Regions from separate parts of the Nonomuraea sp. WAC 01424 genome, predicted to be linked through region 1. Evidence: riboswitches for the same ligand, from Rfam matches in the RefSeq annotation. Region 1 holds a riboswitch; each other region holds the start of a gene.
The links. Region 1 has a riboswitch for cyclic di-AMP ahead of DMB42_RS56385 (hypothetical protein). Riboswitches for the same ligand answer to the same signal wherever they lie in the genome.
Positions count from the first base shown of each region.

Region 2: linked by a shared signal. The riboswitch ahead of DMB42_RS10310 (CHAP domain-containing protein) and the one ahead of DMB42_RS56385 (hypothetical protein) in region 1 are both predicted to bind cyclic di-AMP.
Region 3: linked by a shared signal. The riboswitch ahead of DMB42_RS04325 (C40 family peptidase) and the one ahead of DMB42_RS56385 (hypothetical protein) in region 1 are both predicted to bind cyclic di-AMP.
Region 4: linked by a shared signal. The riboswitch ahead of DMB42_RS30510 (CHAP domain-containing protein) and the one ahead of DMB42_RS56385 (hypothetical protein) in region 1 are both predicted to bind cyclic di-AMP.

Region 1 is NZ_QHHZ01000008.1:144,231-151,769, reverse strand. It holds gene DMB42_RS22820 (hypothetical protein) at 1-46, opposite strand, end outside; gene DMB42_RS22815 (YetF domain-containing protein) at 137-706, opposite strand; gene DMB42_RS22810 (rod shape-determining protein) at 703-1,680, opposite strand; gene DMB42_RS22805 (PadR family transcriptional regulator) at 1,765-2,262, opposite strand; gene DMB42_RS22800 (MDR family MFS transporter) at 2,318-3,772, shown strand; gene DMB42_RS22795 (DUF5302 domain-containing protein) at 3,820-4,020, shown strand; cyclic di-AMP (ydaO/yuaA leader) riboswitch at 4,186-4,320, shown strand; gene DMB42_RS56385 (hypothetical protein) at 4,498-5,214, shown strand; gene DMB42_RS22785 (alpha/beta fold hydrolase) at 5,269-6,138, shown strand; gene DMB42_RS22780 (hypothetical protein) at 6,147-6,518, opposite strand; gene DMB42_RS22775 (roadblock/LC7 domain-containing protein) at 6,546-6,917, opposite strand; gene DMB42_RS22770 (DUF4388 domain-containing protein) at 6,947-7,539, opposite strand, start outside.
Region 2 is NZ_QHHZ01000003.1:208,762-216,300, reverse strand. It holds gene DMB42_RS10340 (chitinase C-terminal domain-containing protein) at 1-432, opposite strand, end outside; gene DMB42_RS10335 (sulfatase-like hydrolase/transferase) at 671-2,032, shown strand; gene DMB42_RS10330 (PP2C family protein-serine/threonine phosphatase) at 2,027-2,776, opposite strand; gene DMB42_RS10325 (hypothetical protein) at 2,777-3,070, opposite strand; gene DMB42_RS10320 (glycosyl hydrolase family 18 protein) at 3,230-5,188, opposite strand; gene DMB42_RS10315 (luciferase family protein) at 5,431-5,778, shown strand; cyclic di-AMP (ydaO/yuaA leader) riboswitch at 6,033-6,170, shown strand; gene DMB42_RS10310 (CHAP domain-containing protein) at 6,184-6,894, shown strand; gene DMB42_RS10305 (TetR/AcrR family transcriptional regulator) at 6,956-7,513, opposite strand.
Region 3 is NZ_QHHZ01000001.1:904,742-912,280, forward strand. It holds gene DMB42_RS04295 (ABC transporter substrate-binding protein) at 1-71, shown strand, start outside; gene DMB42_RS04300 (carbohydrate ABC transporter permease) at 71-943, shown strand; gene DMB42_RS04305 (carbohydrate ABC transporter permease) at 940-1,857, shown strand; gene DMB42_RS04310 (glycosyltransferase family 4 protein) at 1,866-2,951, opposite strand; gene DMB42_RS04315 (M48 family metallopeptidase) at 2,948-4,762, opposite strand; gene DMB42_RS04320 (hypothetical protein) at 4,774-5,604, opposite strand; gene DMB42_RS04325 (C40 family peptidase) at 5,738-6,190, opposite strand; cyclic di-AMP (ydaO/yuaA leader) riboswitch at 6,345-6,508, opposite strand; gene DMB42_RS04330 (NlpC/P60 family protein) at 6,847-7,539, opposite strand, start outside.
Region 4 is NZ_QHHZ01000011.1:432,919-440,457, reverse strand. It holds gene DMB42_RS30520 (aldo/keto reductase) at 1-391, shown strand, start outside; gene DMB42_RS30515 (Gfo/Idh/MocA family protein) at 411-1,364, shown strand; cyclic di-AMP (ydaO/yuaA leader) riboswitch at 1,482-1,619, shown strand; gene DMB42_RS30510 (CHAP domain-containing protein) at 1,633-2,328, shown strand; gene DMB42_RS30505 (class I SAM-dependent methyltransferase) at 2,380-3,198, opposite strand; gene DMB42_RS30500 (YciI family protein) at 3,367-3,795, shown strand; gene DMB42_RS30495 (RNA polymerase sigma factor) at 3,841-5,079, shown strand; gene DMB42_RS30490 (extracellular solute-binding protein) at 5,422-6,762, shown strand; gene DMB42_RS30485 (carbohydrate ABC transporter permease) at 6,818-7,539, shown strand, end outside.

The DNA.
Region 1 (7,539 bases):
AGAAAAGCACCGCGGAAATCACGACCGAGCGACCAGCCAGGCGCACGATCGGACCTTATCGGAGATCAATTCCGATTGCAGCTCGTATAAACACAAGATTAAGGATCGATGTCGAAGGGCGCCCGGCCGCGCATTCTCATGAGGGCCTGCCATTCAGCTCGTCCAGCTTGCGTTCGATGCGTTCCAGGCGCGCGCGCAGCTCGTCCACGTCGCCGCGTTCGGCCTCCACCTCTTCGGGGCGCAGGCGGACCAGGAGCGCGCCGCCGGGCTCCAGGCGTACGAGGTCGGTGTCGGACACGCTGTCGGCCCCTCTGAGCTGGAGCATGACGTCGAGGTCGGCCTGCCGTACGCCCGTCCGGCGCAGCGCGGAGGGGATGAAGTGCCCGTCGCGGGCCAGGACCACGGGGTCGCCCTCGACCATCCGGCCGATCGAGGGCACGGCCGCCGCCAGCCGTACCACGACCGAGTTGACCGCCACCAGCATCACCACGCCCACCACGCCGCCGATCAGCGAGTTGTCCGGGCCGATGATCGCGTTCTGCACGACGTTGCTCATCAGCAGCATGACGACGAAGTCGAAGTTGTTGAGCTGGGCGATGCCGCGTTTGCCCATGATGCGGATCAGCGCGGCGATCGTCAGGTAGACCACGATCGTCCTGACGGCCTTGTCGGCGAACGAGACCCCCAGGGCGAACAGGTCGCTCACCGGTGTCTGAGCCTGGCGATCAGCCCCAGGTCCTCCACGCAGCGGCCGAGGCCGAGGGCCACGGAGTCGGTGGGCCGCTCCGCGCGGCGTACCGGCATGGACAGGCCCGCGCGCAGCCGCCGGCGCAGGCCGGGCAGCAGCGCGCCGCCGCCGACCAGCACCAGTCCTCCCTCGCCCAGGTCGGCGGCCAGTTCGGCGGGGCAGCGTTCCACGGTGTACTCGGCGGCCCGCACGATGTGCTCGACCGGCTGGGCGGCGGCCTCGCGGACGCGTTCGGCGGGCAGCGCGACCGCGCGCTCCTCGCCGGTGTCGGCGTCCCTGCCGTGGAGCAGGACGTTGCCCGCCGGCTCCCGTACCGAGCACAGCTTGGCCGCCTCGGCCTCCCGCTCGCCGACCAGCAGGCCGTGCTCGTCCTCGGCCAGGCGGGCGACGGCCCGGGTCACCGCGCCCCCGCCGCCGCGTACCGTGCCGACGGTGACCACGGACCCGCAGGAGAGCACGGCGATCCTGGCGGCGTCGCGGCCGATGTCGATGACCATGTGGCCGGCGCTGTCGTCCAGCGGCAGGCCCGCGCCGAGCGCCGCCGCGACCGCGTGCCTGACCAGCAGGATGCCGCGGGCCTCCGCCTCGAACCCGGCGTCGCGCAGCGCCACCCGCTCGATCGGCGTGAAGTCGTCGGGCACGGCCATGACCAGGCGCGGCCTGGGGAAGGGATGCCGGTGCACCTTGTGCAGGAAGTGCCTGATCATGCGCCGGGTGAGCTCGCCGTCCTGGGGCAGGCCGTCGCTGATCGGCCAGTACGTCTCGCCGTCCGCGCCGTCCGCGGCCTCGGCGCCGTAGCCGATGACCTTGCCCGTCTCCCTGTCGCGCGTGACGGCCGAGGGCTCGTCGAGCACGATGCCCTTGCCCTTGGCATAGATCCGCGTGCTGGCCGCGCCGAGATCCATCGCCAGGTCACGACCCAGGAGCCTCATCGCCCTACAGGGAGGTTGACCATCATGCCTGGGTCTATTTCCGGCGCTTCTCCAACGCAACACCAGGAAGCGAAGAGTTCCGTTTTACCCTTCGCGCCGCAGGGCGGCCAGGGTCTCCTCGGCCCACTCCCGGCCGGAGCGCATCTGGCGCAGTCCGAGGGACAGCGCGTAATTGCCGAACTGGCCCTCGGGCTGGCAGTCGAGCACCGCGAGACGGGCCTCGAAGTGGCCCTTGATGCGCTCGACCACGGCGATGGCCTGCTCGGTGTCGAGCAGCGGCAGCAGGAACGCCTGGAGGGCGGTCTCGCTGCGGATGGTCGCCGACGGGTCGTGGTCGACCAGCCACTCGGTGAGCAGCCGGCTGCCGTCGGGGGTGATGGCGTAGATCTTGCGGCCCCGCGCGCCCTCGGCCTCGACCGTCACCAGGCCGTCGGCGGCCATCTTGACCAGCTCGGGATAGATCTGTGTGTGCCCGGCCTGCCAGACGTGGTTGAGCGAGTGCTCGAACCTCTTGGCCAGGTCGTAGCCGCTGGCCGGGCCTTTGGCGGTGAGCAGGCCGAGGAGCGCGATCCGCAGGGACATGCACTCAGCATATCGAAGACTTGACATGTCAGCTCTTACATATCAATCTTCACCTGTGACTAATGACATGAAGACCAAGGGCAACGGCCTGGTGTTGCTGGCGGTGCTCGGCGGGATGTTCCTGGCGATGCTCGACCAGACGATCGTGGGCACCGCGCTGCCCCGCATCACCGGCGAACTGGGCGGCACGGAGCTGTACACGTGGGTGGTCACCGCCTATCTGCTCACCTCCACCGTGACCGTGCCGCTGTACGGCAGGCTCTCCGACCAGCACGGCAGGAAGCCGCTGCTGCTCCTCGGGATGTCGGTGTTCGTGGCCGGGTCGGCGCTGTGCGGCCTCGCCCAGGACATGACCCAGCTCATCGCCTTCCGCGCGGTGCAGGGGCTGGGTGCCGGCGCGCTGCTGCCGCTCTCGCTGGCGCTGGTGATGGAGATGTTCCCGCCCGGACGCAACGGCGCCCGGGTGCAGGGCGCGCTCGGCGGCGTGATGGCGTTGACGTACCTGGCCGGGCCGTTTCTGGGCGGGCTGTTCACCGACCACGCGAGCTGGCGGTGGGCCTTCTACGTGAACGTGCCGCTCGGGATCGTGCTGATCGCGATCGTGGTGCTGCGGCTGCCGTTCCGTCCCGGTACGGGCGGCGAGGGCCGGCCGGACTACGCGGGCATCGCGGTGTTCAGCGTGGCCGTCAGCGCGCTGCTGCTCGGCCTGACCGAGAAGGGCCTGGACGGCAACTCCTGGACCTCGTTGCCCGTGGCCGGGCCGATCCTGCTGGCGCTGGTGCTGCTGGTCGTGTTCGTGCTGGTGGAGCGGCGGGTGGCGAGCCCGATCATGCCGCTGCACCTGTTCCGGGACCGCACGTACACGCTGGTCAACGCGACCTCGTTCTTCACGGCCTTCTGCATGTACGCCGGTGTGGTGTTCCTGCCGCGTTACTTCCAGCAGGCGCTGGGTGTCAGCGCCACCGAGTCGGGGCTGCGGATCTACCCGATGACGCTGGCCATGGTGGCGGGCAGCGCGCTCATGGGCACGCTGATGTCCAGGACGCGCACGTACAAGCCGTGGCTGGTCGTGGCGCCGTTCCTGCTCGTGGCCGGCAGCCTGCTCTGCCTGAACCTGACCCTGCGTACCGACGGACTGGTGCTGGCCGGGTGGATGGTGCTCATCGGGCTCGGCATGGGCCCGATGTTGTCGGGGCTGACCGTGGCCGTGCAGCAGGCCGTCGAGCCGCGGTACATCGGCACGGCCTCGGCCAACCTGACCTTCTTCCGGCAGATCGGCGGCTCGGTGGCGCTGGCGCTGGGCGGCACCGCGTACACCTCGGTCATCGGCACGGACGCGCCCGTCCACGGGCTCGCGGCCGCCCACGCCTCGGCGGCGGCCGTGGTGATCCCGTCGCTGGGGGTGGCAGGCGCGGTGGTCGCCCTGGTCGCGCTGGTCATGATGCCGCGCGCGCTGGTGGAGGAGGCGCCGGCGGCGGAAAACAGAGTGGAGGCCGGTTTCGCGTCGTAAGCGACGTCATGCGAAGCTGTGGATGTCCCCAACACCAGGAGGTCCTCATGGCGGAAACACCGGAGCCGGAAGTCGACGAGACTCCCGAGGACGAGATGAAGCGCAAGTTCCGCGAGGCGCTGGAACGCAAGCGCAACCAGCACGCCGACTCGGCCGCGGGTGGCAAGGGCGTGGACCCGTCGAAGATCCACGGGGCGCACGGTCCGGCCGCGAGTAAAAGATCCTTCAGGCGCAAGAGCGGCGGCTGAAAGGCCCAATTTCTCTGGGGGTACGGCATGCCGTGCCCCCTTTCTCTTTGCCGCGACAGGTAGATCTTTACCCGATTCATGACGATTCGTTTGTATTTGTCCGTTTCTCTGGGTACGGTCTTAACCAATTACCAGCTGGTGGCGTAGTCCCTACCAGGAGAGGGGCGACAGCTGGCGCCGAATCCCGACTTGTCGGGAACCGGGGACCCATCTCATTGGGGTGAATCCGGCCATGTGCCGGTAGGGCATCTCCACGCCCGAACCCGTCAGCTAACCCGGTAGGCGAGATGGAGAGGACTTCACCCGCATGTACCACCTCGTCGTTCCCCCAGGCAGTGTAGTGACGGCCGCCTGCTGAGCGGCCTCTTCCCCGACTTTCCCCCACGCGCCGCGTAACCGCCCTTTCGGCGCTCTGCCCGGTTACGGACCGTAGTCGCGCGCGTTCCCCCTGTCCCCTCGCGAAGGACTCACTGCTTCATGTCTGCTCGATTTGGCCTGCGTTCCATCGCCCTGTTGTCCGCGTCCGCCCTGGGCGCGCTGACCATCGGCGCCACCTGCGCCCACGCCGACACCGGCGACGACCAGAAGGTCCTGCTCAAGGGGTCCACCACGGCCTCCTACTTCTGGGACGACTCCTCCGGCCGCGCCGGCGACACCGGACTTCCCGCCAGTGGCAAGCCCATGCAGAAGGGCCTGGCCGCCAGCCCGAGCTGGCCCCTGATGACCGAGGGTTACGTGACGTTCAACGGCAAGAAGATGCCGTTCTTCGTCGGCGACCGCGGCCCCGGCGTGCCCTCCAATCGCGGGGTCATGCTCGACCTCGACGCCAAGACCTTCGCCGAACTGACCGGCGGCAGCTTCAACTCCGACACCCTGGGCGTGGACGGCAACGGCGGCCGCGGCCACATCAAGATCGACTACGTCATCACCAAGTGGGGCGACGGCAAGGGCAAGAAGAACTACCCCGTGGCCTTCTCGACCGGCGCGTGGAGCAGGTACGACTCGAACCCCGCCGAGCCGCCCAAGGTCGAGGCCGCCCAGTCCGCCGACGACGCCGCCGGTTCCGCCGGTGGCCAGGAGGGGATCGGCAAGTCCGTCGCGATGGGCGGCACCGTCATGGCCGGCGTGCTGGTGGTGGCCGGTGGCGGCGTGGTACTCAACAACGAGCGCCTGCGCAAGCTCCTGAACGACTGATCCCTGGACATACGGCTCTTTACGCCGAACGACCAGAATGACATTCTGGTCGCTGTGATCCAGCGCGCAGCCGCGAACGGCATCGAGATCGCCTACGAGAGCTTCGGCTCCTCTGCGGGACGGCCCCTGCTGCTCATCATGGGACTCGGCGCCCAGCTCATCCACTGGGACGACGACTTCTGTGAACTCCTGGCCGAGCAGGGGCACCACGTCGTCAGGTTCGACAACCGCGACGCGGGCCTGTCCACCCATCTCCACGACGAGGGCGTTCCCCAATGGGGGGCGCCTTCGCCGTATTTGCTGGACGACCTGGCCGACGACAGCGCCGCCCTCATGGACGTCCTGGGATGGCCCGCCGCGCACGTCGTCGGCGCCTCGATGGGCGGGATGATCGCCCAGGCGCTGGCCATCCGGCATCCCGGCCGCGTGCTGAGCCTGACCTCGATCATGTCCACGCCCAGCCCCCAGGCGGCTCCGCCGACCGAGGCGGCCGCAGCGGTGCTGCTCGCCAAGGCCGCCGCGGACCGCGAGGCGGTCGTCGCCGACGCGCTGCGGACCTGGGCCGTGATCGGCTCCCCCGGCTACGAGCTGGACCGCGAACGTGTCAGCAGGCTGGCCGGGCTCGCCTTCGACCGCTGCCACGACCCGGCCGGCTCGGCCCGCCAGCTCGCCGCCATCCTGGCCTCGGGCGACCGTACGTCGCCGCTGGGCGAGCTGAAGGTGCCCGCGCTGGTCATCCACGGCGAGGACGACCAGCTCGTGCCGGTCGCCGGTGGCCGGGCCACGGCCGCCGCCATCCCGGGCGCCCGCCTGGTCACGTACCCGGGCATGGGACACGACCTGCCGCGCCCGCTCTGGCCCGCCATCGTCGCCGAGGTCGGCGCGCACACCGGCTCCGTGACGGCGGCCGTCACGGAGCCGTGAGGCGGTGTTCAGAGCTCCAGCTTCTCCTCGATGACCTTGAGCATGTGCCGCGCCAGGGCCAGGTTGGCGCGGTTGCGGTCGAGGGCGAGGTAGAGGAAGAGGCCCTTGCCGCTGCGGCCGGTGATCGGGCGGATGATGTGGTACTGGGCGGTGAGCGTGATCAGGATGTCCTCGATGCCGTCCTTGAGGCCCAGCGAGTCCATCGTGCGCAGCTTGGCCTTCATGACCTCGGTGTTCCCCGCGGCCGCGACCTGGAGATCCAGCTCCTTCGAGCCGCCGAGCGTGCCGAGCGCCATGCCGCTGCCGTGGTCGACGATCGCCGCGCCGATCGTGCCGTCGATGCCCATCATCTCCTTGAGGGAGACGTCCATGCCTGCCATGCTTTTCCTCCGCTTCGGTCGGGATGGTCAGTGCTTGCGTGCCACGGCGGCCACGGAGGCCGCCGTCTTCCTGCCCTCCAGCCGGAGGAGCCCGACGTTGGCGCCGGGTCCCGCCAGGACCGTGAGGACGATGGTGGGGCCCGCGGCGTAGAAGGCCACGAAACCGGCGGTGCCGGAGACGAGGGTCTCCTCGAACGTCCCGCGGCCCGTCATGGTCAGCATCCGGCTGCTCATCGCGAGCAGGGCCGCCGACAGCGCCGCCGCCCGTTCGCCGGTCTCTCCTTCGAGGTCGCAGGCGATCTGGAGGCCGTCCACGGTGCAGGCGACGCTGCCGGTGACGTCCGGCGTACGGCCGCGCAGGAGCTCCATCTCCGCCAGGACCTCTTGCCGTAGCTCCACGGGTGGCCTCCTCCTGCGTGAGGGGAACCTCACGGCATCTCCTCCAGCGCCTTCTTCAGCCGCCGCAGCAGCGTCAGATCGGTCGGGTCCGCCGTCGGCCGCGGCCCGGCGGCCTGGTGGGAGCCGCCCTCCCCGGTGCGCGCGGGCACCGGCACCGGGCTCGGGACCCGTCGGGGCAGGGGGTCTGTTGTGCCTGGGTTGTCGTCCGGGCGGCGCGGGGGCGTCGCGGCGGGCCGTGCCGGGTCCGGCGGGGCGAGGAGGCCGGCGGCGGCCAGCTTCCTGACGGCCAGCAGCACCGAGTAGCCCGACCGGCCCAGGTGCCGGGCCAGTTCCAGAGGCGTCGCCTTCTGGTCGGCCCGTACGACGACCTCCCACTGCACCTGGCTGAGCGCGACCCCGTGCCCGGGGAGGCGGGGGATCGGCCGTACCGGCTGGGTGTCCACGTCGGAGGAGGGCCAGATGCCGGTGAGCTGGTCGCGGCGGCGGGCGCACTCGCGCACCAGCTCCGGTACGTCGAAGAACCACTGCCCGCCCAGCCAGTGCTCCTCCCCGGGCCGGAACTTCGGCCGTACGCCGGTCACCGGCAGCAGGAAGAACGCGGCGTCCAGGACCACCCCGAGGA
Region 2 (7,539 bases), on a different contig from region 1:
GAAGTGGCCCTTGTAGGAGTAGGCCGGGTCCATCTCGGCGCCCGCGACGCCCGGCCACTCCATCCCGGTGGCGGTGTCGTCGACGGCGATCTTGTTGGAGCCGTCGACGTGCGCGAAGGCGTAGTTGATGTGGGTGACCTTGCCCCACGGGATGTTGGAGGCCAGGTAGGCGGGCTGGCCGTTCTTGCCGGTGCGCCAGCTCGTGAAGTAGCCGATGATGCGGCGGGGGTGGTCGGCCCCCATCTTCTCGCGGCCGTCCTCGTCGTAGTTCAGGCAGTAGGGGACGTCCACGCCGGGGGTCTGGTAGAGGCCGTCCGGGCGGCAGGCGGCGTTGTCGGTCGCGGCGCTGGCCGTACCGGCCAGGGCTCCGGCGATGAGGAGCAGCGAGGTGCCGCACGCGGCGAGCGCCGCGCGTAAACGTGAAGGCTTCAAGGGCCACCTCCGATGGGGCATGACTGGGGGGTTGATCGGAACCTAAGTCTGCTGACCAGGGTCGTCAATGCTCTCTATTAGGAAACTTTCTTAATAATTCGCGAAGGGGCCACGGAGTCCGATGGTTGCCCCCGGCCGATCATGGAGGTACGGTGCCTCCACCCGCGTGTTAATCGATTAACAGCACCGATCGACAGCACGCCGTCAGCGCTGACCGGCCTTCGACAGGAGCCCACGCTTGCGCCCGAACGTGATCGTCGTCCTCACCGACCAGCAGCGGTGGGACACCGTCGGCCCGCTCACCCCGAACCTCGACCGGATGGCCAGGCACGGCACGCAGGCCACGGTGGCGCTCACCCCGCAGCCGGTGTGCGCCCCGGCTCGCGCCGCCCTCCAGACCGGGCGTTATCCCACGTCCGTGGGCGTGCACCGCAACGGGCTCACCCTTCCCGAAGGGCAGCGCACGCTCGCCCACCACTTCGGCGCGGCCGGGTACGCCACCGGCTACATCGGCAAGTGGCACCTGGCGGACGGCGACCCCGTACCGGCCGGGCAGCGCGGCGGCTACGGCACCTGGCTGGCGGCCAACACGCTGGAGTTCACCTCCGACGCCTACCGCACGATCGTCTACGACGACGCGGCCGAGCCGGTGTTCCTGCCCGGCTACCGCTCCGACGCGCTGGTGGACGCCGCCGTCAGGTTCGTCGCCGACCACCACGCCGAGCCCTTCTACCTGTTCCTGTCGTTCCTGGAGCCCCACCACCAGAACGAGGTCGACAACCACCCGGCCCCCGACGGCTACGAGGAGCGTTACCAGGGCCGCTGGCTGCCCGCCGACCTGGCCGCGCTCGGCGGCACCTCGGCCCGCCACCTGGGCGGCTACCTGGGCCAGGTCAAACGGCTGGACCAGGGCCTGGGCCGGCTGCTCGACGCCCTGCGCAGCATGGACCTGCTCGACGACACGATCGTGGCCTACACCTCCGACCACGGCAGCCACTTCAGGACCAGGAACGACGAGTACAAACGTTCCTGCCACGACGCGTCCCTGCGGGTGCCGCTGGCGCTGCGCGGCCCCGGCTTCGACGGCGGCGGCGCGATCTCCCGCCCGGTCAGCACCCTCGACCTGCCGCCCACACTGCTGGCGGCGGCCGGGCTGCCGGTGCCCGGCGAGATGCAGGGCCGCTCGTTCCTGCCGCTGCTGGCCGACTCCCGCGCGCCCTGGCCGGAGGAGGTGTTCTTCCAGGTGAGCGAGTCGGAGGTAGGCCGCGGCATCCGTACGGACCGGTGGAAGTACTACGTCGTCGCGCCGGACGCCGACCCGTGGGACACCCCCGCCGCCACCCGCTACCGCGAGCAGGCCCTGTACGACCTGCACAGCGACCCCCACGAACTGGTCAACCTGGCCGGGCTGCGCTCGCACGCCCAGGTGGCCGCGGAGCTGCGCGAACGCCTGATACGCCGGACGGTCGAGGCGGGCGAGGCCGAGCCGGTCGTCGACCCGGCCGCCGAGCTGGACTCCGACGAGCGGGCGCTGCCCGACCCCGCCGTACGCGTGCTGGGCCCCGAGCCGGTCAGGTTCGGGCACCAGCGGCGCTCATGAGCCCGTCCTGCGCATGATGAGCACGGCGATGTCGTCGAGCTGGGCGCCGTCGGTGAAGGCGGTCAGGTCCGCGGCCAGGGCCTCGACGGTCCTGGCCGGCGGGTCGCGGGCCCAGGCGCGCAGCCGCCGCTCCAGCGGGTAGAACTCGCCCTCCCGGTTGCGGGCCTCGGTGACGCCGTCGGTGCACAGCAGGAGCGAGGCGCCCGCCGGGAAGGCGAAGCGCGCGCCGTGGCGCGGCGCGCCCGTCAGCGCGGCCAGGCCGAGCGGCACCTCGGGCTCGCCGAGCCAGGCCAGCCCGGCGTTCCCGCCGTGGATGAGGTACGGCGCGATGTGCCCGCAGTTGACCGCGTCCACCTCCAGCTCCGGGCCGATGTCCAGCAGAAGCGCGGTGACGAAGCGTTCGCGCTCGCCGGTGTGCGCGGCGAACCTGTTGTGCCTGATCACCGCGTCCTCCAGGGCGTCGGCCACGCCCATGAGGGTGGTCTCGCGGTAGGCCGCCTCCCTGAAGGCGCCCAGCACGGCCAGTGCGGCGCCGATCGCGGGCAGCCCCTTGCCCTGCACGTCCGCGATCATCACCCGGGTCCCGTGCGGCGACGGCGCCACCTCGTACATGTCGCCGCCCACCATCGTGTCCTCCTCGATGGGCTGGTAGAGGCCGTCCACGACCACGTCGAGCGAGCGCAGCGGCAGCGGCCTGACGAGCTGGCGCTGCAGCGCCGCGGCCGCCGACCGCAACCGGCGCACCTACTCCTCGCGCTGGATCCGGTAGCTCGCGCCGACCACGCTCATCAGCCCGAACGCCGCGGTGAAGCCGGAGACCTCCAGGTTCGTGCGCAGGTTGCCGCCCAGATAGGCGACCGAGCCCGACACCACCAGCAACACCCACAACGACGCGATCGCCGTCTGCCACACCGTGCCGAGCCCCGACACGATCGCGGGCAGGAAGATCAGCACCGGTACGAGCTCCGCGCCCCCGCCGGTGAACTTGTCCAGCCCGACCACCAGCGCCGTGATGCCGATCAGAAAGACCACGAACACCGGCGTCGAGAACAAGGGCTGTTTGAGCCCGCCACCCCAGAGAATCGTCGTTCACCCCCGGTGACCAGCTTCTCCCAGAGAGTTGGCGTTCCGTCCTGCGGCACGCCGGACACGGCGAAGGGCCGGTCCCGAAACCGGGACCGGCCCTGAGGTGCGAACTTATCCGAGGCCGTTCTTCATGGCCGTGAGGAGTTCGGCGTTGGTGGTGTCACCGCTGAGCTCCCAGAAGAACGCGCCGCCGAGGCCCTGGTTCTTCGTGTAGCTCATCTTGCCGCCGATCGTGCTCGGCGTGTCGTAGCTCCACCACTGGTTGCCGCAGTAGGCGTAGGCCGTGCCCGCGACCGTGCCGTTGGACGGGCAGCGGGTCTTGATGACCTTGTAGTCCTCGATGCCCTGCTCGTACGTGCCGGGCGCCGGGCCCGTCGCCGTGCCGCCGGGCGCGGCCTGGGTCACGCCGGTCCAGCCGCGGCCGTAGAAGCCGATGCCGAGCAGCAGCTTGGCGCCCGGGACGCCCTTGCTCTTGAGCTTCTGGATGGCGTTGTCGGTGTAGAAGCCGGGAATCGGGATCCTGTCCCAGGTGGTGAGCGGCGAGTGCGGGGCGGTCGGGCCCTTCGCGTCCCATCCGCCGAAGAAGTCGTACGTCATGACGTTGTACCAGTCGACGTACTGGGCGGCGCCGCCGTAGTCGGCTGCGTCGATCTTGCCGCCGTCGTTGCCGTCGGCGGTGATGGCCGCGGTGACCAGGTTGTTCGAGCCGAAGCGCGAGCGCAGCGCGGACATGACGTTCTTGAACGCCGCCGCGCCGCTGGTGTCACAGGTCAGGCCGCAGGCGTTCGGGTACTCCCAGTCGATGTCGATGCCGTCGAAGACGTCGGCCCAGCGGGGGTCCTCCACCAGCTTGTAGCAGGAGTCGGCGAAGGCCGTCGGGTTCTGGGCCGCCTGGCCGAAGCCGCCGGACCAGGTCCAGCCGCCGAAGGAGAAGAGCACCTTCAGGTTCGGGTACTTCTTCTTGAGCTTGCGCAGCTGGTTGAAGTTGCCGCGCAGCGCGCCGTTGTCCCAGGTGTCGGCGACGCCGTCCACGCTCTCGCCCGCCTGGTAGAAGCGGTCGTAGTCGGCGTAGCTGTCGCCGATCGTGCACTGGCCGTTCTGCACGTTGCCGAACGCGTAGTTGATGTGCGTCATCTTGGCCGCGGAGCCACTGGTGTCGATGTTCTTCACGTGGTAGCCGCGCTGGTAGATGCCCCACTGGACGAAGTAGCCCAGCACCTTGTTACCGCCGCCACCGCCGCCACCGGTGGTGGTCGCGGTGATCTGGTTGCTGTCGGCGGAGCGGTTGCCGGCCGCGTCCCGCGCGCGCACGGTGTAGTTGTAGGAGGTGTTGGCGCTGAGACCGGTGTCGGTGTGCGAGGTGCCTGTGACGGTGGTGACGAGGTTGCCGCCCCGGTAGATCTCGTAGCCGGTGACGGCCACGTTGTCGGTGGAGGCGTCCCAGGTCAGCGAGACGGTGCTGTTGCTGACGCCGGTCGAGCGCAGGTTGCCGGGGACCGAGGGCGGGGTCTTGTCGTCGCCGCCGCCTCCGCCCGTGGTGGTCGCGGTGATCTGGTTGCTGTTGGCCGAGCGGTTGCCGGCCGCGTCCCGCGCGCGCACGGTGTAGTTGTAGGCCGTGTTCGCCGTCAGGCCCGTGTCGCTGTACGTGGTGCCCGTGACGGTGGTGACCAGAGTGCCGCCCCGGTAGACCTCGTAGCCGGTGACGGCGACGTTGTCGGTGGAGGCGTCCCAGGCCAGGGCCACGCTGTTGTTCGTGACGCCGGTCGAACGCAGGTTGCCCGGCACGGACGGCGCGGTCGTGTCACCGCCGCCGCCACCGGAGACCTTCCACAGCGCCGCCACGTTCGGCGGCTCCCAGCCGGGCTGGGAGGTGTGTGCCTGGAGACAGACGTAGTCGACACCGTTGTAGGTGACGACCGTGCCGGCGGTGTAGGCCGTCCACGGCGCCCAGGCCGCCGCGAAGGCCACCGTACTGGCGGAGGCGATCGGTGGGGCGGCCACGGCCGCGGTGAGGGGCAGGGCAAGTGCCGCCATTCCCGCCAGGACCTTGCTCAGAATGGTGTGTTTCATGTCGCTCCGACATCCGTTGGGGGGTGTGTGGGGAGTGGGATGGGAGACTTCTGGGGAAACTATTAGGAAAGTTTCCTTTAAGTTGTGAATCGACGGTAGCTTCTGCCTGCGGGAGCGTCAATACGTATCGGTCAGGTGTCCGTAACCGTGCCGGTCAGGGCCCGGATACGCCCGTTCACAGGGGGATAACGGTTCAGGAACGGGGGCTGACGGCGGGGTGAGCCGTGGCCCAGCATTGGATCGTGGCAGGAATCTCCGCCTGGCGGCGGACGCCTACGCGCCGCGGACCCTATGTGGCCCGCGCGGTCGCGGAGTTACGGTCCTGGCCGTCGCTGGCTCTCAGCGGCACCGGGCAACAGGTCGCCTTCACCGTACGCGGAACCGAGATCCTGCGCCTGGCCGGCCGGGACGAGATCCACGTACGCCTCACCGCACCCGCCATCGGACGCCTGGAGCCCTATCTCCATGCGTGCGATCAGATCCATGCCTGCCGCGACCGCGCCTGGGTCGCCGTGCAGGTCGACGCCGAGCCGGATCTGGAATTGCTGCTCGCCCTCACCAGCGTCGCCATAAAGGCGCACGTGGCCTGACATTCGGCGAGCAGCGTTTCTCTTGCCGACTGCCGAAATAATTGCCCGCGTTTGCCCTGGAATTACTCGCCGGGTACGTTGGTTGTACACACCCAAGCGGGGAGTCGTCCCAGGTAGGGATGACATTGCCCGGGAATTACCCAGGCAGGCCCCATGTTGTACAGAGTCGGCGCGGGCAATCCGCGTCCGGGCGTCGCAGATATACCTTCAGGCCCTTTCCTGGGCCCGGGAAGACGTGCGTCAGCCCTTTGCCTGACCAGAGACCGCTGAATCCGCCTGTGTGCGGAACCGGGGACCCATGTGTCCATCGGGGTGAATCGGCACTGCTGTGCCGTAGGGCAGCTTCCCGCCCGAACCCGTCAGCTAACCCGGTAAGCGGCACGGAAGCACAAGGAGTAATCCCTCATGGCCAAGCACCGTCTTCACCGTGCCTTCAAGCTCGACCTCGCCAAGCTCGACCTCGGCGCGACCGCCGTCGCCGGCGTGCTCGGCACGCACGCCGCAGTGAACGCCGACACCGCCTCGCAGGCCGCCGCCGGCACCACCGCCGCGGGGACCGCCGGGACCGCCGCCCGCCCGTACGTCGCCAAGGTGAGCGACGAGAGCGCCAAGGGCAAGGTCAACGTCACCGCCGCCCAGGTCCTGGCCACCGCCAAGGCCCAGGTCGGCACCACCGAGGACGCCAACGGCGGCGGCACCAAGTTCCAGAAGTGGTACGCCTCCTCGCAGCGCGCCGGCGAGACCGTCGCCCGTGACGGCGGCAACCGCCAGGCCTACGTCAACGCCGCCTGGTGCTCGATGTTCGTCTCCTGGGTCGGCAACCAGACCGGCGCCACCCCGCAGATCGGCTGGGACGCCTACACCGTCGCCCACGCCAAGTGGTTCGCCGCCAACGACCGCTGGGGCACCGAGGCCAAGCCCGGCGCCGTGGTCTTCTTCTCCTGGGGTGGCAGCAAGGACCTGAGCGCCATCCAGCACGTCGGCTTCGTCGTCAAGAACAACGGCGACGGCACGATCTCCACGATCGAGGGCAACACCGGCAACGGCAAGGTCGAGGAGCGAGTCCGCCCGACGTCGCAGGTCGTCGGCTACGGGTACCCGTCCTACGCCGCCTGATCGCACTCCGAAAGAGCGCACTCCCACCTTGGGGGTGCGCTTTTTCGTGTGCGGGAGCGGCTCAGGGGGTGGGAGGTTTCGTGTGCTGGCCGACCAGGGCGGTGGCGGCGTGGGCGGCCGACCGGGCCGCGCCCGGGTCCTCGGAGATCATCGCGGTGACGGTGGCGCCGTCGATCAGGGTGAGCAACTGCTCGGCGAGCAGGCCGGGATCCTCCGCGCCGGCCTCCTCCGAGAGCGAGCGCAGGTAGGCGCGCAGGCGCTCCTTGTGCTCGCGCACCGCCGTACGCACCACGGCCGAACCGGCGCCCAGTTCGGCGAAGGCGTTGGCGAACCCGCAGCCCCGGAAGTCGTCCTCGGTGAACCAGCGCTCCAGCCAGCGGAACACCGAGGGGATGCCGTCGCCGTCGTCGGCCACGTACGCGGTGAGCGAGCCCATCCAGAGCTCGTCCCGCCGCCGCAGGTACGCCTCGACCAGGGCCTCCTTCGACGGGAAGCACTGGTAGAGCCGTTTCAGCGAGACGCCCGACGCGGCCCTGATCTCGTCCATGCCGACCGCCTGCACGCCGCGGCGGTAGAAGAGGTCGCCCGCGGCGTCCAGCAACCGCTGCTCGTGATCCATGACACTCCTCCAGATGCTTGCCGCGG
Region 3 (7,539 bases), on a different contig from region 1:
TCGGCAAGCCGGACGAGATCGACTCCCTGCTGGTGAGCATCGAGAAGCAGAAGGCCAACATCTTCCGCTGATGACCGTCAAAACCCGTCGCTACTCCGCCCGCGACGTGACCATCCTGGTCATCGGGCTGGGGATGGCCGTCATCGTCAACGTGGGTCTCATCTGGGGGCCCACGCTGGCCTCCGCCGCGCTGTCCGGCACCGACTGGAACGGCATCGGGCCGATCGAGTGGGTGGGCGGGCGCAACTACCACGACCTGGCCACCGAGTATCCGCCGTTCTGGTCGGCCGTGCGCAACAACGTGTTGTGGCTGGGCTTCCTGGGGCTGGTCGCCACGCCGTTCGGGCTGTTCTGCGCGGTGCTGCTGGACCGGCGGCTGCGCCTGTCGCGGGTCTACCAGAGCGCCCTGTACCTGCCGGTCGTGTTGTCGCTGGCCGTGGTCGGCTTCATCGCCCAGCTCGTCTACTCCTCCGACTACGGCGTGCTGAACGCGGTGACCGGGCTGACCGTGGACTGGCTGGGCGACCGGTCGATCAACATCTGGGTCGTGATGGTCGCGGCCGGCTGGCGGCACGTCGGCTACGTCATGATCATCTATCTGGCCGGGCTGAAGGCCGTGGACCCGGCGCTGAAGGAGGCCGCCGCCATCGACGGGGCCAACGAGTCGCAGACGTTCTTCCGCGTGGTGTTCCCGACGCTGCGGCCGGTCAACGTGATCGTGCTGGTCATCACCGTGATCGAGGCGCTGCGCGCGTTCGACATCGTCTACGCCATCAACAAGGGCAGGAACGGCCTGGAGCTGCTGTCGGTGCTGGTCACCGAGAACATCGTGGGCGAGGCCAGCCGCATCGGCTTCGGCTCGGCCATCGCCGTGATCCTGCTGGTGATCTCGCTCGGGTTCATCGTCACGTACCTGTCGCAGCTGTTCAAGGAGGAGCGATGACGCTCACCGCGCCCGCCCCCGCTCCCCCGGCCCAGGACCGGCGGGCGCCCGCGCGCCGGCCCGTGCGGCCGCTGCGGATCCTGCTGCACGCCTTCCTGACGCTGGTGGCGCTGGGCTGGCTCCTGCCGCTGGCCCTGTCGGTCTACGCCTCGCTGCGGCCGTACGAGGAGACGGCGAGGCTCGGCTACTTCTCGCTGCCCGAGCACCTCACGTTCGACTACTACGCCAAGGCGTGGGGCCAGGCCGAACTGCCGCACTACTACCTGAACACGCTGATCATCGTCGTCCCGGGCGTGCTGGTCACGCTGTTCCTGGCCTCGTTCACGGCGTTCGCCATCGCGCGGCTGCGCATTCCCGGGCGCAAGGTGCTGCTGATCGTGTTCACCGCCGGGAACCTGCTGCCGCCGCAGGTGCTCATCACCCCGCTCTACACCCTGTACACGCTGGTCCCGCTGCCCGCCTGGCTGTCGGACTCCCAGTCGCTCTACGACTCCTACCTCGGGCTGATCCTCATCCACGTCGCGTTCCAGTTCGGCTTCTGCGTCTTCGTGATGGCGAACTTCATGCGCACGATCCCGGAGGAGATCACCGAGGCGGCACTCGTGGACGGGGCGAGCGTGTGGAAACGCTACTGGCGGCTCACGCTGCCGCTGTGCCGGCCGGTGCTGGCGGCGCTGTCCACCCTGCAGTTCACCTGGATGTACAACGACTTCCTGTGGGCGCTGGTGCTGATGTCCTCGGGCGACAAGCTGCCGGTGACCTCCGCGCTGAACAACCTGCGCGGCCAGTTCTTCACCGACTACAACCTGCTGGCGGCCGGGTCCGTGCTGGTGGCGCTGCCCACGCTGATCGTCTTCCAGCTCCTGCACAAGCAGTTCGTCGCCGGGCTCACGCTGGGGTCGACCAAGGGGTAGGAGCGGGCTCAGAGGAGGGCGTGGAAGCGGGCGGCGGCCTGGTCCCACGTCCACTCGCGGGTGATCCAGTCGCGGCCGCAGGTGCCCATCTTGCGGGCGCGTCCGGGGTCGCCGAGCAGGTCGACGAGTGCCTGCGCCACGTCCGCGACGACCTCGCCGTCCACGACGAGCCCGGTCTCCCCCGGCCGTACGGCGTCCGGCGCGCCGCCGGAGTTGCCCGCGACCACCGGCAGGCCGGTCGCCGACGCCTCCAGGAACACGATCCCGAGGCCCTCCACGTCCACGCCGTTCCAGCGGGTACGGCAGGGCATCGCGAAGACGTCGGCCGCCGCGTAGTAGCCGGGCAGGCTCGCGGCGGGGACCGTACCGGTGAACCTGATGGACTCGTGCCCGCCCGCCAAGCGCTCCAGCCGCGCCCGGTACGGCCCGCCGCCGACGAGCAGCAGCACCGCGCCCGGCACCGCGCGCAGCACCCGGGGCCAGGCCCTGATGAGCTGGTCCTGGCCCTTGCGCGGGACCAGCCTGGACACGCAGGCCACCACCGGCCGGCCGTCGAGGCCGAGCGCCGCCTTGGCCGCGTCCGGGTGGAACTGGCCGGTGTCCACTCCGGGCGCGAGCCGTACGAGCTTGTGCGGGGGGATGGCCGCCGCCAGGCGCTCGCGTGTGTAGTCGCCGAGGTAGGTCACCACGTCGGCGTGCGCGCCGATCCGGCGCAGCACCGAGCGGAAGCCGGGCGCGCCCGCCCATGACGCCTCGTGGCCGTGGGTGAGCATCACGACGCGCCGCGCGCCCGCCGCCCGCAGGCGGGGGGCGAGCAGGCCGAGCGGCGCGGCCGCGCCGAAGACCACGGTCGTGGCGCGATGCTCGGCCACCAGCCCGGCCGCCGCGCGGGCGACGGCCGGGGTGGGCAACATCAGCCGCGTCGGGTGCCGCACGACCCGGTACGGCTGACGCCGGTCGAACTCCTCGCAGCCCGGCCAGGTGGGGGCGTAGACGGCCACACCCGGCGTGCGGAGCGCGAGTCCGTGCACGAACGACTGGATGCCGCCCGGTCTGGGCGGGAAGTCGTTCGTCACGATGACCACGTCGGTCACGGTTCGGGGACGCCGTTCAGTCTCGCCCACGAGCGGGCCATGGCGATGCGCTCGGGGCTGGATGGATGGGAGGCATAGAGCACATATTCCACCGCATCCGGCGACAAGTCGGAAATGTTGGTTATCGCCAGGCGCTTCTGCATCGCGACGAACGTGGCCGGATCCCTGGTCAGGTCGAGGGCGTGCACGTCGGCCCGGGCCTCCACGTGGCGCGTGATCAGGTTCTGGGCCGGGTCGGAGACCAGCGAGGCCAGGGTCATCACGCCCATGAGCACGCCGACCGCGCGCGGGTCGGCCACCGACGCGATCCCCGTACGCCGCCGCAGCGGGCCGACCAGCAGGAACAGGCCGATCGCCCCGAACCCGGCCAGCAGGCCGCCGAGCAGCGTGCCGTCGAGCACGTCGGCGTGCTTGGCGTGGCCCAGCTCGTGCGCCACCACCAGCTCGACCTCCGACTCCGGCGCCTTGAGCAGCGTGTCGTAGACGACGATGCGGCGCGTGGCGCCGAAGCCCGACACGTACGCGTTGAGCGCCGTGGTACGCCGAGAGGCGTCGGCGACCAGCACGTCCTCGACCGGGACGCCGTCCCGTTCGGCCATGGCCAGCAGCTCCGTCCGGAGCGTGCCCTGCGGCATGGAGGTGAAGTCGTTGAACAGCGGCTCGAACACCACCGGGTAGACGTACGACACGCCCACGGTGAGCGCGAACGCGCCCACGGCGGCCGGGATCCACCAGCGCCGCACCTTGCGCGCCAGCGCCACGAGGGCGAGCAACATGATCGCCAGCAGCACCACGCTGACGCCGGTGTTCTTGAGCCGGTCGGCGGTCCAGCCCGCCCAGTCCTGGGTGGACAGGCCGTAGTCGCGCATGATCGTCTCGAACCACATGCCGAGCGGCCACCTGAGCGCTTCGGTGATCGCGGTGAGCACCACCACGCCGAGCACCACCCGCAGCCACCACGGGCCCCTCAGCACACCCAGCACCTTCGCCGAGAACGGCGTCAGCACCAGCAGCCCGGCGAACAGGACCGTCAGGCCGAGCGAGAGGTAGCCAGGCAGGCTGGTGGCCGCGTCGAACGCCTGCGACCTGGCGATCTGGGCGGCGCTGAAGTCGCGGGCGGGGTCGGGGGCCACGGCGGGTGCGGGGGCGGCCAGGACCCGCCAGGGGGTGGTGAACCCGGCCACGGCCAGGATCACGCCGCCGACCAGGGCCAGGGCGGCGCCGGCCGCCCGCCTGGAGCGGGACTCGGCGCGTCGGCGCTCACGCTCCACCAGATGCTCCGCCGCCCCCACCAACTTCCCGTCCCCGACCGGCCCCTCAGCGTCCTTCCCCTGGGCGCCCTTCCCCGAGGTGTCCTTCCCTGAGGCGCCCTTTTCCGGGGCGTCCTTTCCTGGGGTGGCCGCCGCGTGGGGGCGGTCGTCAGGAGTGGGGGGCGGGAGGTGGCGCGGGTCCTCGGCGTCCGGGTCGGCGTCCGCGTCGGCGTCCGGGGCCGCGGCCGGGTGGGTGTCGGGGTCCTCCGCGTCGTCGGGGTGACCGGACGGCTCACCAGGACCGGAGCTTGCCGAGCCCACCGAACCCGCCGAACCCACCGCGCCCACCGAGGCCGCCTGGGCCGATGAGGCCGGGGTGCCGTTTGCAGAGCTTGGTGGGCCGGTGGGGCTGTTGTCGCCGGTGGTGGCGCCGTCGTCGTCTCTGATGGCCACACCTCCGCCGTGCCCCGCCTCGACCGCCGTACCGGGCTCGTCGGCCACTCTGGCGACCGCCGCGGCGGGCTCGTCCGCCTCCCTGGGCGGGTCGTTCCGCTCGCTCATCTGCCTCCCCTTCACGCGAGCTGCTCTCGTACGTACTCGCGCCACCGTGCCGCCAGTGTCGCGGCGGTGAGCCCCACGGATGCGAGCGCCTGATCGACGCCGGCCACGCGGGCATCACGGTAGAGCCGTACCAGGGTCCCGTCACCGAACCGGTCCGCGAGGAATCGACACGCCAGCCACGCCTCCTGGTACGCCCGCGCGAGCCGTCCGGGATCCGCGGCGGTCGGAGCGAAAGCCGCAGGTCCGGGCAACTCGCTCGGCAGTCGTCCGGCCCGCACCTCGGCGGCCAGTTCGGCGGCGGCGGTCCTGACGGGGAGCCCGGCGTCGCGGTAGGCCACGTAGTCGGCGAAGCCCTCGTAGAGCCAGACGGGCAGGCGGTCGGTGCCCGCGGCGACGTGGGTGAGCTCGTGGGTGAGCACGACGTCGCGTCCGGTGGGGGTGAGCCGCGCGAAGGAGCCGGGCACGACGATCGCCGGGCCGCCGTCGGCGACCGCGGCCAGCCCGTCGAGCCGTCCCGTGCCGGCCAGCCCGGCCGCCTCGGCGTCGGAGTCCGGTACGACGACCAGGGGGCGTACCGGCCGGCCGAGCACCGCCGAGACCCGGCGGCCGGCGAGGTCGGCACGGCGGGCCAGGTCGGCGAGCAGTCCGGGCGCGGCGTGCCGCCCGACGACCACGGAACGCCCGGCTCGGGCCACCTGACCTCCCTCGCCCCACAACCCGCGCGCCCCGGCGGGCAGGACGGCGGCGTACGGCACGTCGGCGGCCGTCAGCAGCGCCGCCAGCAACAGGACGGGCAGGAGCAGCCGCGCGCCGCGAGGGGACGGACGCACCTGCGAGGACACGGCCCGATGCTAGCCGCCCCCACCGACCGCACGCCCCGGCCTTCGCGGACGCCGGGCACACGAGTCCTCCAGGAGGCCGGACACGCGACAGGCCCCCGCCCGGACCGGGGAGGGTCCGGGCAGGAGCCTGTGGTCACGCGCCGGGTCGCACCGCGCCGACGAACGACGACTTCCGCCATCCGCCCAGTTTGTCGATGCGCACCCGCTGGCCGGTACGCGGCGAGTGGATCATCTTGCCGTGGCCGACGTACATGCCGACGTGGCCCAGCCCGTTGAAGAACATCAGGTCGCCCGGCTTGAGGTTGCGCCAGGAGACCTTGTGCCTGATGCGGGCGAACTGGCTGCTCGTCACGCGAGGGAGTCTCACCCCGGCCTTCTTCCAGGCGTACTGGACGAGACCGGAGCAGTCGAACGCACCAGGACCCGTGGCCCCGTACCGGTACGGGTCGCCGATCTGGTGCTTGGCGGCGGAGACTGCCCTGCGGGCCTTCGACGCCTGCCGGGCGGCTCGTGCCGCCTTGGCCGACCTGGCGGACCTGGTGGTCTTCGCCGACTTGGCGGTGGCCGCCCTTGCGGTGGTGGACACCGCCGTGAGCGCCGATTCGCTCGCCGTCTGCGCCCCGGCCGGTACGGCATGGAGAACCGCACCTCCGGCCGTCACGGTCATCGTGAGTGCGACGCCCTTCAGGGCGAGACGGGACAGACGGGGGTTATGCAGGGAGGTAGACAGGATTTCTCCTCGTGTCTTCCACGAACGCCTACCGGGTTAGCTGACGGATTCGGGCCTGGAAGTCGCCCTACGGCGCGATGAAGCGCCGATTCACCCCTGATCCCGGGGGATAACGGGATCTTTGGGTCCCCGGCTCCGTGCCTCCTGGCTGCACGGACTCGGCAGGTCGCCGCCTGATGGGTTTGTCTGAATGGGGATATCGGTGGCGACCGACGGATTTTTGTTGATCACAGCGACCATGGCGTGTTCGCCGCGACGCCAGAAGCTACGCGGAAGGGTCAAGGTTGGGCAAAGTCCCAGTCAGGTTGTAAAGATCAGATAAAGGGGTGAGTAAAGAACGGAAGTCCTGCTGGAGAAGAGGTTCCGTTATTCAAATGTGACCCTTCTCACACTTCCTGGAGCACCCGGTTGTCAGGACCCGTTCGTCCCGTTCGCACCTTTCGTCCCGTACTGACCGACAGCGCTGTCAGCCGCCCCGAAGGGCACGCCCGAGGACGGCCCCAGGGGCGGCCTCAGGGGCGGATGGCGCCGACGAGCGGGCGGCCGTAGTCGGCGAGGCGGACGACCTTGACGACGTCGCCCGTCTGCGGCGCGTGCACGATCTTGCCGCCGCCCGCGTAGATGCTGACGTGACCGAGGCCCTCGCTGAAGATGAGGTCCCCCGGCTGGAGGTCCTTGATGTCGACCTTCCGGCCGGCGCCCCACGCCCACTGCTGCCACGTCGTACGCGGCAGGGAGACGCCCGCCGCGTGCCAGGCGGCCTGGGTCAGGCCCGAGCAGTCGTACCCGCGCGGGCCCGTGCCGCCGTAGATGTAGGGCTTGCCGACCTGGGCGAAGGCGAAGCGCAGGACGGCGGCCGCGCTGCCCGAGGCGGGCCCGGTGTACTTGATGCCCGTGCTGTTGGGGTTGCCGGGGTTGTACGCGTCCAGCTTGTCCAGGAGCTTCTTCTGCTCGCCGATCAGCTTCAGCACCTCGGCCCGTTCCTTCTGGACCGAGTCCCGTTCCTCGTCCGCCTCCGCCAGCGCGGTCTGGGCGTTGTCGCGCTCGTCCTTGAGGCCCTTGTTCTCGCGGTCGAAGGCGGCCAGCTTCTCCAGCCGCTCGCGCGAGATCTGCCCTGCCATCGCCAGCCCGGACAGCAGGTGGTCGGGGTTGTCGGCGCCGACCATGCCGGGCCAGGACGTGACGTCCCCGCCCATCTTGTACGC
Region 4 (7,539 bases), on a different contig from region 1:
CCGGCTGATGAACGAGACCGACATCACGCCCTCGATCAACCAGATCGAGCTGCACCCGTACTTCCAGCAGCGCGAGATGCGGGCCTTCCACGAGGCCAACGGCATCCTGACCGAGGCGTGGAGCCCGCTCGGGCAGGGCAAGGGACTGCTGGCCGACCCGGCGCTCGGCGTGTTGTCGGAGAAGTACGGCAGGACGCCCGCGCAGATCGTGTTGCGCTGGCACCTCCAGCTCGGCAACGTGGCGATCCCCAAGTCGGTCACCCCGGCGCGGATCGAGGAGAACCTCGACGTGTTCGGCTTCATCCTCGACGCCGAGGACATGGCGGCCCTCGGCGCGATGAACGCGGGGCGGCGCATCGGGCCCGACCCCGACTCGTTCAACCTGACCTGAGCGCTCTACGATCTCGGGCGTGCGAGATTTCACGTGGGGGATAGCGGCGACCGGCGGCATCGCGCGTACCGTGGGGGCGGCCATCGTGGCCGAGCCGGGCATGGGGGTGGCCGCCGTCGGCTCGCGGAGCCTGGTCAGGGCGCGGGCGCTGGCCCTGCCGCTGGGCGCCGAGTCGGCCTACGACTCCTACGAGGCCCTGTGCGCCGATCCGGCCGTCGACGCGGTCTACGTCGCCACCCCGCACGCCCAGCACCTGGAGGTGGCCGAGGCCGCCATCGCGGCGGGCAAGTCGGTGTTGTGCGAGAAGCCGCTGGCGGCCACTGTGGCCGACGCCGAGCGCATGGTGGCGCTGGCGCGCGCGGCCGGGGTCTTCCTCATGGAAGCCATGTGGATGCGCTTCAACCCGCTGATCCAGCGGGTGGCGGCCGATCCGCGCTTCGGTGAGATCCGTTCGGTGCGGGCCTCGTTCGGGTTCGCGCTGCCCTACGATCCCGCCCACCGGTTGTGGGCGCCGGAGCTGGGCGGCGGGGCCCTGCTCGACCTCGGGATCTACCCGTTCGGGCTGGCTCAGCTCCTGCTCGGCATGCCGGAGGGGCTGCGGGTGACCGGCTCGCTGGCGCCCAGCGGGGTCGACGCCGAGGCGGGCGGGGTGCTGCTCTACCCGGGCGGACGGCGGGCGCTGGTGGACGTGTCGCTGCTCGCGCACCACCCCAACGACGCGAGCGTGGTGGGCACGTCGATGCGGGCCGACATCCGGGCGCCGTTCTGGGCGCCGGAGCGGGTGTTGTTGTCGGGGCCGTCGATGGAGCCGGAGGAGCTGGTGCTCGATCCGGCGGACAACGGCTACGCCGGGGAGCTGCGCGAGGTGCGCGCCGCCACGGCCGAGGGCCGTACCGAGAGCACGATCATGCCGCTTGACGAATCCCTTGCCATGATGGGACTTCTGGCCGACGCGCGCGGACAACTCTCCTAGCTGGGCCTTTAGGCAGTTGCCACACTCTTGCCCGATGTATTACCTTGTGGGGCATCTCGTGGCAGACGTCCGGTTTGTCCGACTTTGTTCAACCATCGCACGACATTTCACAGGATCGTCCTGTGACCGCTGAATCCGCCTCCGGGCGGAACCGGGGACCCACGTCCTTTGGGGTGAATCGGCACTTCGGTGCCGTAGGGCAGCTTCCACGTCCGAACCCGTCAGCTAACCCGGTAAGCGGCATGGAAGCAAGGAGTTAATGCCCTCGATGGCCATACACCGTCTCTCCCGTGCCCCGAAGATCAACTACGCCCGCGCCCCGCTCGGCGTGACCGTCATCGCCTCCGCGCTCGGCGCCCACGCCACCGCCGCGAGCGCCGACACCACCGACCCGGCCGCCGCCTCCGCGCAGGCGGCCGTCGCGCCCGAGGCCGCCACCCAGGCCCGCATCCCCACCGAGACCCAGGTCAACGTGACCGCCGCCCAGGTGCTGGCCATGGCCAAGGCCCAGGTCGGCACCTCGGAGAACGCCTACGGCGGCGGCACCAAGTTCCAGAAGTGGTACGCCGACTCCCAGCGCGCCGACGAGACCGTCGCCCGCGACGGCGGCAGCCGCCAGGACTACATCAACGCCCCCTGGTGCTCGATGTTCGTCTCCTGGGTCGGCGAGGAGACCGGCGCCCGCCCGCAGGTCGGCTGGGACGCCTGGACCGTCGCCCACGCCAAGTGGTTCGCCGCCAACAAGCGCTGGGGCAGCCAGGCCAAGCCCGGCGCCGTGGTCTTCTTCTCCTGGAGCGGCAGCAAGAACCTGGGCGCCATCCAGCACGTCGGCTTCGTCGTCAAGGACAACCACGACGGCACGATCTCCACGATCGAGGGCAACACCGGCAACGGCAAGGTCGAGGAGCGCGTCCGTCCGAAGTCGCAGGTCGTCGGCTACGGCTACCCGCAGTACGCGGGCTGACCCCCGGCTTTCGAGCGCGTGTCCCCGTGGGGGACGCGCGCTCGCCGCGTCTCAGGGCCGCACCGCGAGCAGCGAGTACAGGATCGGCAGGTTCGTCCCGTCGACGGGGAACCGGTGGAGGCCGTCCGCGCCCGCGGCCAGCAGCCCGCGCGGGTCCATCTCGGTCGCGACGTGCTCGCCCAGCTCGGCCACCGTGAGCCCGGCCCGCGCCGCCGCGGTGACGATCTCCCCCACCGAGTACGGGTACTGCACCGACTCCTGGGCCTCGGTCACCACCCCGGCGTCGGCGTACGTGCCGGTCACCGTCTCCCGGTGGGCCTCGCCGCCGCCGTAGGGCCAGTCGGCGACCAGCGGGTCGACCGAGGCCACGGTCTGGTAGGCCGGATGCAGGTCGACCAGCACCAGCCGCCCGCCGGGCCGCAGCGCCATGGCCGCCCCGCGCATCCACGCGCCGAGGTCGCCGATCCAGCACAACACGCCGTACGTGGCCACCACCACGTCGAAGCCGCCGGCCAGCTCCTCGGGCAGCCGCTGCGTGTCGGCCTCCACGAAGGCCGCCGCCAGCCCGGCCCGCGCGGCCAGGTCGCGAGCCCGCGCGACCGCCACCGGGGAGAAGTCGACGCCGGTGACCCGCGCCCCGAGACGCGCCCAGTTCAGCGTGTCCATGCCGAAGTGGCACTGCAGGTGGAGCAGGTCCTGGCCGGCGACGTCGCCCGCCAGGCGGCGTTCGAGCGCGTAGAGGGTCTGGTGGCCGTCGCGGAAGGCGCCGACGTCGTAGAACCTGTCGGCGGCGGTGGAGCCGTGGATCCGGGCGCGTTCGTCCCACAGGGCTCGGTTGGGGGCGAGGACGTCCCCGGCGGGTTCGGACATGGGTCGAGAATGGCACATCCCGGGCCTGCCCTTCACCGGCCTTTCCCGTACCGTGCCCTGAGACGGGACGGCCCGCGTGTCGATCCGGCCGGCGCCCGTTCGACGCGCATACGGGACCGGCCCCCGGAGCGGGGGCCGTGCGACAGAAGGGACCGCAGCGTGAAATTCATGATCGTCGGCAAGGCGAATCCGGCGACCGAGGCCGGGGAACTGCCCAGCCAGGAGATCGTCGACAACATGCACGCCTACAACGAGGCGCTGGCCAAGGCGGGCGTGCTGCTGGCCGCCGAGGGGCTCTACCCCAGCTCGCAGGGCGCGCAGATCGCCTACAGCGCCGGCGGGGCGAGCGTGATCGACGGCCCGTTCGCCGAGGCCAAGGAGCTGATCGCCGGGTTCTGGCTGATCCAGGTGAAGTCCAGGGAGGAGGCCATCGAGTGGGCGCTGCGCCTGCCCGTGCCGGGTGGCCACGAGGGCATCGGGCTCGACGTGTGGCGGGTGCACGACCCCTCCGACCCGCCCGACGCGGGCTCCTCCGACCCGGCGGAGATCGAACGGGAGAGGGCCATGCGCCGGCGTCTGGGCGGACGGGAGCACTGACCTCCGCTTGCGGGCCGGGGCGCGGGCTGGTGTCATGGGCCGGTGATGGCTTCCGACACCCACCGGGCGATCGAGGCGGTCTGGCGGATCGAGGCGGCCCGGCTCATCGCCGGGCTCGCCGGGCTGGTCCGCGACGTCGGCCTCGCCGTGGAGCTGGCCCAGGACGCGCTGGTCGCGGCCCTGGAGCAGTGGCCGGAGTCCGGCGTGCCGCGCAACCCCGGCGCCTGGCTGATGACGGTGTCCAAGCGCCGGGCCATCGACCTGATCCGCCGCAACGAACGGATGGCGCGCAACCTGGCCGAGCTGGGCCACCGACTGGAGAGCGCCGGGGACGAGCCGCCCGAGGCCGACGAGATCGAGGACGACCTGCTGCGGCTGGTCTTCACCGCCTGCCATCCGGCGTTGTCGACGGAGGCGCGGGTGGCGCTGACGTTGCGGGTGCTCGGCGGGCTGAGCACCGGCGAGATCGCCCGCGCGTTCCTGATCCCCGAATCGACGGCGGCCCAGCGGATCGTGCGCGCCAAGCGCACCCTGGCCGAGCGGCGGGTGCCGTTCGAGGTGCCGCAGGGGGCGGAGCTGGCGGGGCGGTTGTCGTCCGTACTTGAGGTCATCTACCTGATCTTCAACGAGGGCTACTCGGCGACCGCGGGCGACGACTGGATGCGGCCCGCCCTGTGCGAGGACGCGCTGCGGCTGGGCCGGGTGCTGGCCGGGCTGATGCCCGCCGAGCCCGAGGTGCACGGGCTGGTCGCGCTCATGGAGATCCAGGCGTCCAGGGCGGCGGCGCGTGTGGGGCCGTCCGGCGAGCCGGTGCTGCTGCTGGAGCAGGACCGCAGCGTGTGGGACCGGCTGCTCATCGGCCGTGGGCTCGCGGCTCTGGCGCGGGCGGAGGGACTGGGCGGCGGCACGGGCGGCCCGTACGTGTTGCAGGCCGCCATCGCCGCCTGCCACGCCCGCGCGGTCGATCCCGGCGACACCGACTGGGTACGCATCGCGGCCCTGTACGAGTCGCTGGCCCGGCTGGCGCGCTCCCCCGTCGTCGAGCTCAACCGCGCGGTCGCGCTGTCGATGGCCTACGGACCGGCGGTCGGCCTGGAGCTGCTCGACCAGATCGTGGACGAGCCGTCGCTCAAGGGCTACCACCTGCTGCCGAGCGTCCGCGGCGACCTGCTGTTCAAGCTGGGCCGGCGCGGCGAGGCACGGGCCGAGTTCGAGCGGGCGGCCTCGATGACGCGCAACGCCCGCGAGCGGGCCCAGGTAGGCCAGCGCGCCGCCGCCTGCTGAGGCGGGCGGAAGGTTTGGAACGTGCCAGCAAACCGTCACACAGGGTGACAGCGGGGCGCAACCGGGAGCAAGGCCAGGCTGTCCGGGCGACATGCCCTTGATGCGGCACAAAAGATGTCTCTTGAGGTGGGAGCGCTCCCAAGCAGCCCTTTACACCCTTCATGCCGATAAATCCTGATTAGGGGCGGCAAATCGCACGGTTGGTAACGGTTCCGTTTCGGCGGATTGACGGACACAGCCGGTAAGTGCACCCTTTGTGGGAGCGCTCCCAAACACTCCCACCGCGGCGGAGCGCGTGCCGCGGTGCACCTCCCCACCATTAACCCGAGAAGGGGTCCCACCATGATGATCAGCAAGCGTCGCGGTCTGGCCGCGGCCTCAGCCCTGGCCGCGGCGGCGCTGACCGTCGCGTCGTGCGGCAGCGGCGGCGACACGCCGGCCGCCAGCAACGCCCCCGCCTCCTCCGCGGCCGCCGAGCCCGTCACGATCCGGGTGCAGACCTTCGGCGGCGGCTCCAACTTCGGCTACAAGAACGCCATCGAGAAGTGGAACGCCGAGCACAAGGACATCCAGATCAAGGAAGAGCACCTGACCGACCAGTTCGAGCAGCAGTACTGGCCGCAGATGATCCAGTGGTTGCAGTCCGGCAACGGCGCGGGCGACGTCATCGGCATCGACGAGGGCGGCATGGGCCTGGCCAAGGCGCACCCCGAGTGGTGGGCCGACCTGAAGGAGTACGGCCTTGAGGGCCGCAAGGCCGACTTCCCGGCCTGGAAGTGGGAGAACGGCGTCACGGCCGACGGCAAGATCTTCGGCCTCGGCACCGACATCGGCGGCATGAGCCTCTGCTACCGCGCGGACCTGTTCAAGAAGGCCGGGCTGCCCACGGACCGCGAGAAGGTCGCGGCGCTGTGGCCGACGTGGGACGACTTCATGAAGGTCGGCCAGCAGTTCCAGGCGAAGGTGAAGGACACCAAGTTCACCGACGGCACGAACACGCTCTACAACGTGGTGCTGTACCAGGAGGCGGCCAAGAACGGCAACGTCGCCTACTTCGACAAGGACAACAACCTCATCGTCGACAAGAACCCGGCGGTGAAGGCGGGCTTCGACTTCGCCTCGAAGCTCAGCCAGTCCGGCCTGACGGCCAAGCTGCGCAACTTCACCGACGAGTGGGCCGCGGGCACCCAGAAGGGCGCCTTCGCCACGGTCGGCTGCCCGTCCTGGATGCTCGGCGTGGTCTCCGGCAACGCCGGCGACGGCATGAAGGGCAAGTGGGACGTCGCCTCGGTGCCCGGCGGCGGCGGCAACTGGGGCGGCTCGTGGCTGGCCGTGCCCAAGCAGTCCAAGCACCCGAAGGAGGCCGCGCAGGTCGCCGACTACCTGACCGGCGCGCAGACCGAGGCGAGCATCTTCACCGACTTCGGCAACATGCCGAGCAACAGCAAGGCGCAGGCCGACACCGCCGTGCAGGGCGCGAAGAACGAGTTCTTCAGCGACGCCCCGATCGGTGAGATCTTCGCCAAGTCCGCGGAGAGCCTGCAGCCGGTCTTCCTGGGCGTGAAGCACGCGCAGGTCAAGAACGCGGTCGAGTCGGTCGTCCAGGGCATGGACGACGGCTCGGTCCCCTACGACAAGGCCTGGCAGCAGCTGGTCGACGACGCGGTGAAGGCCGCGGGCTGATCTTCCCCCGCCCGGCCCGCGAGCGCGGGCCGGGCTTGCCGCTGAAAGGTCTGTTATGAGCCTCGACACCCTTCCGCGGGCGGCGCGGAGCAATCGTCGCCGCGCCCGCCCGCCCGGCCGCCTGTGGCGTTCACGACTGGACGTCAAGGCCATGCCGTACGCCCTGGTGTCCCCGTACTTCCTGCTGTTCGCCGCCTTCGGGCTGTTCCCGCTGGCCTTCACGCTCTACTACTCGCTCTACGACTACGACCTGGCCGGCGACACCGAGTGGGCCGGGCTGGGCAACTACACCGCGCTGCTGACCGACGAGGACTTCTGGAACGCCGTCACCAACACCGTCGGCATCTTCCTGCTGGCCACGATCCCGCAGATGCTGATGGCGCTGTTCCTGGCCAACGCGCTGAACAAGAAGTTCCGCTGGCGCCTGCCGATCCGCATGAGCGTGCTGCTGCCGCTGGTCACCTCGGTGGTCGCGGTCGCGGTGGTGTTCACCCAGCTGTTCGCCCGCGACTGGGGCCTGGTCAACTGGGTCCTGGGCATGGTCGGCGTCGAGAAGACCAACTGGCGGGCCGAGCGCCTCCCGTCCTGGCTGGCCATCGCCGCGATGGTCGACTGGCGCTGGACGGGCTACAACGCCATCATCTTCCTGGCCGGCATGCAGACGATCCCCAAGGACCTGTACGAGGCGGCCGCCATCGACGGCGCCTCCCGGCGGCGGCAGTTCTGGCAGATCACCCTGCCGATGTTGCGCCCGACCATGATCTTCGTGGTGCTCAA